2 regions of the Streptomyces sp. SID5469 genome follow, and region 2 is predicted to be linked to the other one. Evidence: predicted binding sites of a transcription regulator. Region 2 holds the regulator's gene; the other holds the start of a gene.
The links. Region 2 encodes HrcA, which represses chaperone genes, less so after heat shock. Its sites were predicted from a motif close to TTNGCACTCNGNNNNNCNGAGTGCNAA; they were not measured.

Region 1 (4,850 bases), 700 kb from region 2:
TCAAGGTGCACTGCGAGGCGGTGCTGCGGCTGACGAGCGCGGCGGCGGAGCCGATGCGCGAGCGGGGGCGCGGCGGGGTCGTGAACGTCGCCTCGGTGGCCGCGTTCGTACCGCGCGGCACCTACGGGGCGTCGAAGGCGTGGGTCGTGCAGTTCACCCAGGGCGCGGCGAAGGACCTGGCCGGCTCCGGCGTCCGCCTGATGGCGCTGTGCCCCGGCTTTGTGCGCACCGAGTTCCACCAGCGGGCCGGCATGGGCACGGACAACATCCCCAAGTGGATGTGGCTGGACGCGGACAAGCTGGTCGCGGCGGCGCTGGCGGATCTGGCCCGGGGCAAGTCGCTGTCGATTCCGGACCCGCGCTACAAGGCGCTGATGGGACTGGTGAAGGTGACCCCGCGGGCGCTGCTGGGCGGGATCTCCTCGAAGACGGGGCGGAAGTACGGGCCTCAGTGAGAGGTGGCGTCACCTCTGTGGTGGGAAAATGGGGGTGTTCGACCGGACCCGGGGGGCCGGAGGTGACGTCATGACATTTCTTCAGCTCATCGACTGCAAGACCAGTCGGTTCGACGAGATGAACCGGCTCATGGACACATGGGTCGAGCGGACCAAGGGGAAGCGGACCGCGTCGCACAGCGTGATCGGGAAGGACCGGTCCGACGCGTCGCACATCGTGGAGATCGTGGAGTTCCCGTCGTACGAGGAAGCGGTGCGGAACTCGAACCTCCCGGAGACCGACAGCGTCTTCCGGGAGATGGTGGCGCTCTGCGACGAGATGCCCACGTTCACCGATCTGGACGTGGTGCGGGACGAGCAGCTGTACGCGGGGACCGTCCGCAGGTTCCTCCTGGAGGTGGCCACCGAGGGCGAACTGCCGCCGCTCAACGACGTGATGGCGGAGAACTACCACGACCACGACCCCGCCAACGAGCAGGACGCTATCGGGCTGGACGCGATGCGGCGCGAGATCGAGATGTGGCGCCGTGGGTTCGACTTCGCCTTCACCGTCGAGGACCAGCTCGCCGAGGGGGACCGGGTGTGCACCCGGTGGAGCTGGAAGGGCGACCACAAGGGGGACTTCATGGGGATCCTGGCGACCGGCAAGCAGGTCACGATGACCGGGACGACCGTCTTCCGGTGCGGCGAGGACGGCAAGATCGTCGAGGGGTGGTGGCAGTACGACCGGCTGGGGCTGCTGGCCCAGTTGGGCGCGCTCGACGAGCTCGAGAGCTAGACGCCCGGACCGTGCTCGGCGCGCCCGGGAACCAGTGGTTCCGGACAGCGCTGAGGCCCGGCACCCCGTGTGGGATGCCGAGCCTCGGTGACGCTTACCGGCCGGCGTCAGTGATGCCTGGCGTCAGTGCGAGTGGCCGTGACCGTGGCCGTGGCCCGCGTCGGCCTCCTCTTCCGCCGGCTTCTCGACGACCAGGGTCTCGGTCGTCAGGAGCAGGGACGCGATGGACGCGGCGTTCTCCAGGGCGGAGCGGGTGACCTTGACCGGGTCGATGACACCGGACTTGACCAGGTCGCCGTACTCGCCGGTCGCGGCGTTGAAGCCCTGGCCCTTGTCGAGCTCGGCGACCTTGGAGGTGATGACGTAGCCCTCGAGGCCGGCGTTCTCGGCGATCCAGCGCAGCGGCTCGACGGCGGCGCGGCGGACGACCGCGACACCCGTGGCCTCGTCGCCGGTCTTGCCGAGGTTGCCCTCCAGGACCTTCACGGCGTGGACGAGCGCGGAGCCACCACCGGAGACGATGCCCTCCTCGACCGCGGCGCGGGTCGCGGAGATGGCGTCCTCCAGACGGTGCTTCTTCTCCTTCAGCTCCACCTCGGTGGCGGCGCCGACCTTGATGACGCACACGCCGCCGGCCAGCTTCGCGAGGCGCTCCTGGAGCTTCTCGCGGTCCCAGTCGGAGTCGGTGTTCTCGATCTCGGCCTTGATCTGGTTGATCCGGCCGGCGACCTCGTCGGAGCTGCCGCCACCGTCGACGATGGTGGTGTCGTCCTTGGTGACGGTCACGCGGCGGGCGGTGCCCAGCACGTCCAGGCCGACCTGGTCGAGCTTGAGGCCGACCTCCTCGGCGATGACCTGACCGCCGGTGAGGGTGGCGATGTCGCCGAGCATGGCCTTGCGGCGGTCACCGAAGCCGGGGGCCTTGACCGCGACCGCGTTGAACGTGCCGCGGATCTTGTTCACGACCAGGGTCGACAGTGCCTCGCCCTCGACGTCCTCGGCGATGATCAGCAGCGGCTTGGAGGCGTTGGCCTGGATGACCTTCTCCAGCAGCGGCAGGAGGTCCTGGATGGAGGAGATCTTGCCCTGGTGGATGAGGATGTACGGGTCCTCGAGGACGGCCTCCATGCGCTCCTGGTCCGTCACGAAGTACGGCGACAGGTAGCCCTTGTCGAAGGCCATGCCCTCGGTGAAGTCCAGCTCCAGACCGAAGGTGTTGGACTCCTCGACGGTGATGACACCGTCCTTGCCGACCTTGTCCATCGCCTCGGCGATGAGCTCGCCGACCTGGCTGTCCTGGGCGGACAGACCGGCGACGGCGGCGATGTCGGACTTCTCGTCGATCGGGCGGGCGGTCGCGAGGAGCTCCTCGGACACAGCCTTGACCGCGGCGTCGATGCCCTTCTTCAGGAGGGCGGGGGACGCGCCGGCGGCGACGTTCTTCAGGCCCTCGCGGACGAGCGCCTGGGCCAGCACGGTGGCGGTGGTCGTACCGTCACCCGCGATGTCGTTGGTCTTGGTCGCCACCTCCTTCACCAGCTGGGCGCCGAGGTTCTCGTACGGGTCCTCGACCTCGACCTCGCGGGCGATGGTGACACCGTCGTTGGTGATGGTGGGGGCGCCGAACTTCTTGTCGATGACGACGTTGCGGCCCTTGGGGCCGATCGTCACCTTGACCGTGTCGGCAAGCTTGTTGACGCCGCGCTCGAGGGCGCGACGGGCGTCCTCGTCGAACTTCAGGATCTTCGCCATGGGAGCGATTCAGCCCTCTCGGAAAACTGCGGAAAGCTAGTGAAAGCCTGGGAAAACGAACTGCGCCCCGGGCGCCCGGCTTGTTGATGGTCGCGGGGGCCAGGGGCGCAGCTCACAGCACATGCTTCGAGATGAATTACTTCTCGACGATCGCGAGCACGTCGCGAGCCGAGAGGACGAGGTACTCCTCGCCGTTGTACTTCACCTCGGTGCCGCCGTACTTGCTGTAGAGCACTACGTCGCCGACGGTGACGTCGAGCGGAAGACGGTTACCGTCCTCGAAGCGACCCGGGCCCACCGCAAGGACGACGCCCTCCTGGGGCTTCTCCTTCGCGGTGTCCGGGATGACCAGGCCAGAGGCCGTGGTCTGCTCGGCGTCGAGCGGCTGGACCACAATGCGGTCCTCGAGCGGCTTGATGGCAACCTTGGAGCTGGCGGTCGTCACGATCCGACCTCCCCCTTCGGAGATCTCACGGGGTTAACTGTCTGAGGTGGCGACCAGGTCGATCCGTCGTCGCGGGTGCCGGACCTGCCCGTCGCTACTGGCACTCTCCAGTGGGGAGTGCCAGACCTGAGACTATGACCGCGGTTAGCACTCGGTCAAGCGGAGTGCCAATTGCGGCGGCGTGGCGCGCCGATCCGTCCGGTCTCCGGCGGCGTACGACGTGGTCTCGGCTCGGAGAACGTCGCCCCGGAGCGGGAAGTTCCGTACGACCGTGCGGATATGTCCGGCGACCCCGGTTGCCGTATGCCGCACCCACCCGACGACCGGCCCGACTCCCGTGTGCCGCACTTTTCCGACGACCGGCCCGACTCCCGGCAGCCCGAGCCCGCTCTCGCGCACGGCGATGCCATCGCCGGTGGCCGCATGTCACCACGCGGGCTCGCTGCACCTGGCCCTCGGCGCCGTCGTGCTGCTTTTCACGCTGAACGTCTGGCACGACGCGTACGCGTTCTCCCACCCGGCCCCGCTGCCGCCGTGCCCGACCCGGGCGGGCGTCCCCTGTGCGCCGCCGGATCAGAGATAGTCCTCCAGCCGCCCCACCGTGAACCCCTGTGCCTGGACGCGTCGCAGCAGACGTGCCGTCAGGGTCGTCAGGGAGTCGCCGTCCGGGTTCCCGGGGTGGGCGAGGACGATGTCACCGCGGTGCAGCCGGTGGGCCCGGCCGCGGTAGGAAAGTCCGTCCGCCCGCATCGACGCCCGCCACAGCACCACCGCCGTGACCCCGCAGTCCGCGGCGGCGCGCAGCGTCGTACGGTCGTACGCGCCGGCCGGCGGCCGCAGGAAGTACGGGCGCCGGCCGAAGCGCGCCCTGAGCCGGTCCCGCCCGCCGCAGATCCCGGCGCGCTGCCCCGCGTACGGCAGTCCGCGCAGCGAGGTGGCGCCGAGGGTGCCGTTCTGCACCGTCGCGCCGACCGACCTGAGGCGCGCGACGTGTGCGTACCCCGGTCCGACCTCACTGTCCGTGACGAACACGCTGACCGGCAGCCGCAGTTCACGGACCATGTCGGTGAACCGGGGGTCCTTCTCGGCGCCGTAGTAGCCGCCGTCGTAGGTCACGTCGTACGTCAGGAAGACCACCTTGTCGTGGGTGGCGACGCGGTCCACGACGGGCGGCAGGGCGCGGTGGCCGGTACGTACCGGGAACGGGGGGTGGTCGGGGGCGGGAGCGGGGGCGAGCGGGGCGGAGAGCCCCCAGCGGCGGTATGTCTGCGCGCCGGGTTCCTGCGGTCGGCGCACTTTCTGCGCCGCTTTCTTGCCCAGCCGTTCGATGGGGTCGACGGACTGGGCGCAGCCGGTCAGCAGCGTGGCTGCGAGCAGCCCGGCGACCAGCTGCCGCGCCGTCACAGGTAGTCCTCCAGGC
Region 2 (4,850 bases):
CACGGTCCCGGCGGTCGATGTGCGCAGCACGGTGCGCCCCAGGTGGAACGTCTTCGCGCCCACCCCGGTGAAGAGTTCGATCTCCTCGGGAGAGATCCCGCCCTCGGGGCCGACCACCAGCACGATCGACCCGGACGTGGGCAGTTGGGCCGTCGCGAACGGCTCGGTGCCGTGCTCCGTGTCCTCGTGCAGCACCGCCGCCAGATCCGCCGTGGCGAGAAGTGCGGCGACCTGCTTGCTCGTCATCGCGCCCGCGACCTCGGGGAAGCGGACCCGGCGGGACTGCTTGCCGGCCTCGCGCGCCGTCGACCGCCATTTGGCGAGCGCCTTCTGGCCCCGGTCGCCCTTCCACTGCGTGATGCAGCGGGCGGCCGCCCACGGGACGATCGCGTCGACGCCGGTCTCGGTCATGGTCTCGACGGCCAGTTCGCCCCGGTCGCCCTTGGGCAGGGCCTGGACGACGGTGATGCGCGGCTCCTCCGGCGGCTCCTCGGTCACCGAGTCCATCTGGACGATCAGCCGGTCCTTGCCCTCGGTGCCGAGCACCACGCAGTCCGCCCACCGTCCGGCCCCGTCCGTGAGGACGACGTCCTCACCGGGCCGCAGCCGCTTCACGGAGACGGCGTGCCGTCCTTCGGCGCCGTCGAGCACGTAGTGTCCGCCACCGCCCGCGTTGAAATGCTCGACCACGAACACCGGTGCGGTCATCGCGCGCCACCGCCCGACAACGCTGTCTTCGCGGCCTCGACCTCGTCGGCCAGGGTCCGCACCAGCTGTCCGGCGGGCAGTTCGCGGGCCATGCGGTGGCCCTGGCCGGCCCACAGCGCCATGCCCTGCGCGTCGCCCGCCTTGGCCGCCGCCTTGCGCAGCGGCGAGGTGAGGTGGTGGACCTCGGGGTAGGCGGCGGGCGCGTACGGCCCGTGCTCGCGCATGAAGCGGTTGACCAGGCCGCGCGCCGGACGCCCGGAGAACGCGCGGGTCAGCTCCGTGCGGACGAAGAGCGGGTTGGTCAGCGCCTGCTTGTGCAGGGCGTTGGCGCCGGACTCGGGCGTGGCGACGAACGCCGTGCCGAGCTGGGCGGCGCTCGCGCCGGCCGCGAGGACGGCGGCGATCTGGCTGCCCCGCATGATGCCGCCGGCGGCGACGATCGGGAGCGTCACGGCCTCGCGGACCTGCGCGAGGAGCGAGAGGAGGCCGATCCCCGCCCCGTCCGCCTCCGGGTTGTCGCGGTGGGTGCCCTGGTGGCCGCCGGCCTCCACGCCCTGGACGATCACCGCGCCGGCGCCCGCGCGCTGCACGGCGAGGGCCTCGTCGACGGTGGTCGCGGTGACCAGGGTGAAGGTTCCCGCGCGGGCGAGGGCCTCCAGGACGTCGCGGGCGGGGCAGCCGAAGTGGAAGGAGGCGACCGGCACCGGGTTGTCGAGGAGGACGGCGAGCTTGGCGTCGTAGCCGTCGTCGCGGCCGCTGTCGGGATCGCCGAGCTCGGTCTCGTACCAGGACGCCTCGCCGGCGAGCTGGTTGGCGTAGACCTCGACGGCGGCGGGGTCCGCCTGCTCGGGCTGCGGCATGAAGAGGTTCACGCCGAAGGGGCGGCCGGTCAGCCCGCGTAGCTGCTTGATCTCCTGGTACATGCCGTCGGCGGTCTTGTACCCGGCGGCGAGGAACCCGAGCCCGCCGGCCTCGGACACGGCGGCGGCGAGCTGCGGCACGGAGACGCCGCCCGCCATGGGGGCCTGCACGATCGGATGTGGGAAGAGATCGGTCAGCGCGGAGGACATGACGGCATGTTGTCACGTCCTCCGTACAAGTCCGAATCCGGCCGTGCTGCTGGCATAGGCCGGCGGAATGGGCTCGCGTCAGGCGGCGCGGGCACCGTCCTTCGGGGGCGAGATCAGGCCATCCGGCCCTGCGACCGTACTCGCGCCCCGTCCGTCGGTCCGGGGCGGCAGCCACCGGACCGCACCCATGTCAGCGGCCGTTGAACGCGTCCTTCAGCCGCGAGAACAGTCCCTGCTGCCCCGGCTGGAACTGCCCCGTGGGCCGCTCCTCGCCACGCAGCTTGGCCAGTTCACGCAGCAGGCGCTCCTGCTCGGGGTCCATCTTCGTCGGCGTGGTGACCTCGACGTGGACGATCAGATCGCCCCGGCCGCCGCCCCGCAGATGCGTGATGCCCCGGCCGTGCAGCGGGATCGACTGACCGGACTGCGTGCCCGGGCGGATGTCGACCTCCTCCATGCCGTCCAGCGTCTCCAGCGGGACCTTCGTGCCGAGGGCCGCCGCCGTCATCGGGATCGTGACCGTGCAGTGCAGGTCGTCGCCGCGCCGCTGGAAGGTCTGGTGCGGCAGCTCGTGGATCTCGACGTACAGATCACCGGCCGGACCGCCGCCGGGGCCGACCTCGCCCTCGCCCGCGAGCTGGATCCGTGTGCCGTTGTCGACACCGGCCGGGATCTTCACGGTCAGGGTCCGGCGGGAACGCACCCGGCCGTCGCCCGCGCACTCCGGGCACGGCGTCGGAACGACCGTGCCGAAGCCCTGGCACTGGGGGCAGGGGCGGGACGTCATGACCTGGCCCAGGAAGGACCGCGTCACCTGCGAGACCTCACCGCGGCCGCGGCACATGTCACAGGTCTGCGCGCTCGTCCCCGGGGCGGCACCCTCGCCGCTGCACGTCGTACAGACGACGGCCGTCTCGACCTGGATGTCCTTCGTCGTGCCGAAGGCCGCCTCGTCGAGCTCGATCTCCACCCGGATCATGGCGTCCTGGCCCCGGCGGGTGCGCGAGCGCGGTCCGCGCTGCGACGCCGTGCCGAAGAACGCGTCCATGATGTCGGAGAAGTTGCCGAAGCCACCGGCGCCGAAGCCGCCCGCGCCTCCGCCGCCGCTCTGCGAGAGCGGGTCACCGCCGAGGTCGTAGACCTGCTTCTTCTGCGGGTCCGACAACACCTCGTAGGCGGCGTTGATCTCCTTGAAGCGCTCCTGCGTCTTCGGATCGGGATTGACATCCGGGTGCAGCTCGCGAGCGAGCCGCCGGAATGCCTTCTTGATCTCGTCCTGAGACGCGTCGCGGCGCACGCCGAGTACGGCGTAGTAGTCCGTGGCCACTTACGACTCCGCCAGGATCTGTCCGACGTACCGTGCCACTGCGCGTACCGCTCCCATCGTTCCCGGGTAATCCATGCGGGTCGGTCCGACCACGCCGAGTTTGGCTACTGCCTCGTCGCCCGAACCGTAGCCGACGGAGACCACGGACGTGGAGTTGAGTCCCTCATACGCGTTCTCGTGACCGATCCGTACGGTCATGCCCGAATCCCCGGCCGAACCAAGCAACTTGAGGAGCACGACCTGCTCCTCCAGCGCCTCGAGGACCGGCCGGATCGTGAGAGGGAAGTCATGTCCGAAGCGGGTGAGATTGGCGGTGCCGCCGATCATCAGCCGCTCCTCGGTCTCCTCGACGAGCGTCTCCAGAAGAGTGGAGAGCACGGTCGTGACCGTACCCCGGTCCTCGGGATCGAACGCCTCGGACAGGTCCTGCACGAGCTGCGGCACGTCCGCGAAGCGACGGCCGGCGACCCGGCTGTTGAGCCGCGCGCGCAGATCCGCGAGGGACGTCTCCCCGAACGGCGCCGGGCAGTCGATCATCCGCTGCTCGACCCGGCCCGTGTCCGTGATCAGTACCAGCATCACGCGCGCGGGGGCGAGCGACAGCAGCTCCACGTGCCGCACGGTGGACCGCGTCAGCGACGGGTACTGCACGACGGCGACCTGCCGGGTGAGCTGCGCCAGCAGCCGCACGGTCCGGCCGACGACATCGTCGAGATCGACGGCGCCGTCGAGGAAGTTCTGAATCGCGCGCCGCTCGGGCCCGGTCATCGGCTTGACGCCCGCGAGCTTGTCGACGAAGAGGCGGTAGCCCCTGTCCGTGGGGATGCGGCCCGCACTGGTGTGCGGCTGCGCGATGTAGCCCTCGTCCTCCAGCGCCGCCATGTCGTTGCGCACGGTCGCCGGGGAGACTCCGAGGTTGTGCCGCTCGGTGAGCGCCTTGGAACCCACCGGCTCCTCGGTGCCGACGTAGTCCTGGACGATGGCGCGCAGCACCTCGAGCCTGCGTTCACTGAGCATCGCGCACACCTCCAGTCGTCCGCTCGCCGTTTCTCCTGGCACTCAGCGCGCGCGAGTGCCAGCATCCCCGCGCCCAGTGTACGGCTGTGAGGTACGGCCCCGGCAAGGGCGGTCCTGCGAAGTCGTGCCGAGGTGACCGACCTGTCCGGTGGTGTCCTGCCGGGCGGGGCGGCTGGGGCTAGCGTCTCCGTATGCGGGTGACTTGGGAAGAGGCGGGATGGGAGAGCGTGGCGCCGTTCGTCGGGCGGCGCCGGCTTCCGGGGTGGGACTGCACGGTCGGGCTGGTGATCGGCGACAGCGCGGCCCTCATGATCGACGCGGGGTCGAGTCTGCGGGAGGGCGCGCTGCTGCGGGCGGAGGCGCAGCGGCTGCTGGGACCCGGCCGCCGTGTGACGCATCTCGCGCTCACACACCCCCATTTCGATCATGTCTTCGGCGCGGCGGCGTTCTCCGGGGTGGAGGTCTTCGGCGCGGTCGGCCTGGACACGGCCCTCGCGCACGGCCGCGAGGAGCTGCGCGCGGACGCCGTGCGCAACGGCCTGGACCCGCGCGCGGCGGAGGGGGCCGCGGACCTGCTCGTACGCCCCCGCCACCATGTCTTCGGCGAGTGGACCCTGGACCTGGGCGGCGAGGTGCAGGTGCTGCTGGCGAACGTGGGTCCCGGTCACACGGCGTACGACCTGGCCGTCCTGGTGTCCTCCTCGCCGGAGGTCGTCTTCTGCGGCGAC

Region 1: the regulator HrcA is predicted to act here: its motif matches at 3,575-3,601, upstream of groES (co-chaperone GroES).

What each region holds. Positions count from the first base shown of each region.
Region 1 covers NZ_WWIN01000001.1:6,039,076-6,043,925, reverse strand. The annotation lists gene GTY58_RS26095 (SDR family oxidoreductase) at 1-455, shown strand, start outside; gene GTY58_RS26090 (ester cyclase) at 526-1,233, shown strand; gene groL (chaperonin GroEL) at 1,357-2,985, opposite strand; gene groES (co-chaperone GroES) at 3,122-3,430, opposite strand; gene GTY58_RS26075 (polysaccharide deacetylase family protein) at 4,004-4,834, opposite strand; gene GTY58_RS26070 (polysaccharide deacetylase family protein) at 4,831-4,850, opposite strand, start outside.
Region 2 covers NZ_WWIN01000001.1:6,738,782-6,743,631, reverse strand. The annotation lists gene GTY58_RS29100 (16S rRNA (uracil(1498)-N(3))-methyltransferase) at 1-708, opposite strand, end outside; gene GTY58_RS29095 (nitronate monooxygenase) at 705-1,778, opposite strand; gene dnaJ (molecular chaperone DnaJ) at 1,969-3,105, opposite strand; gene hrcA (heat-inducible transcriptional repressor HrcA) at 3,106-4,122, opposite strand; gene GTY58_RS29080 (MBL fold metallo-hydrolase) at 4,314-4,850, shown strand, end outside.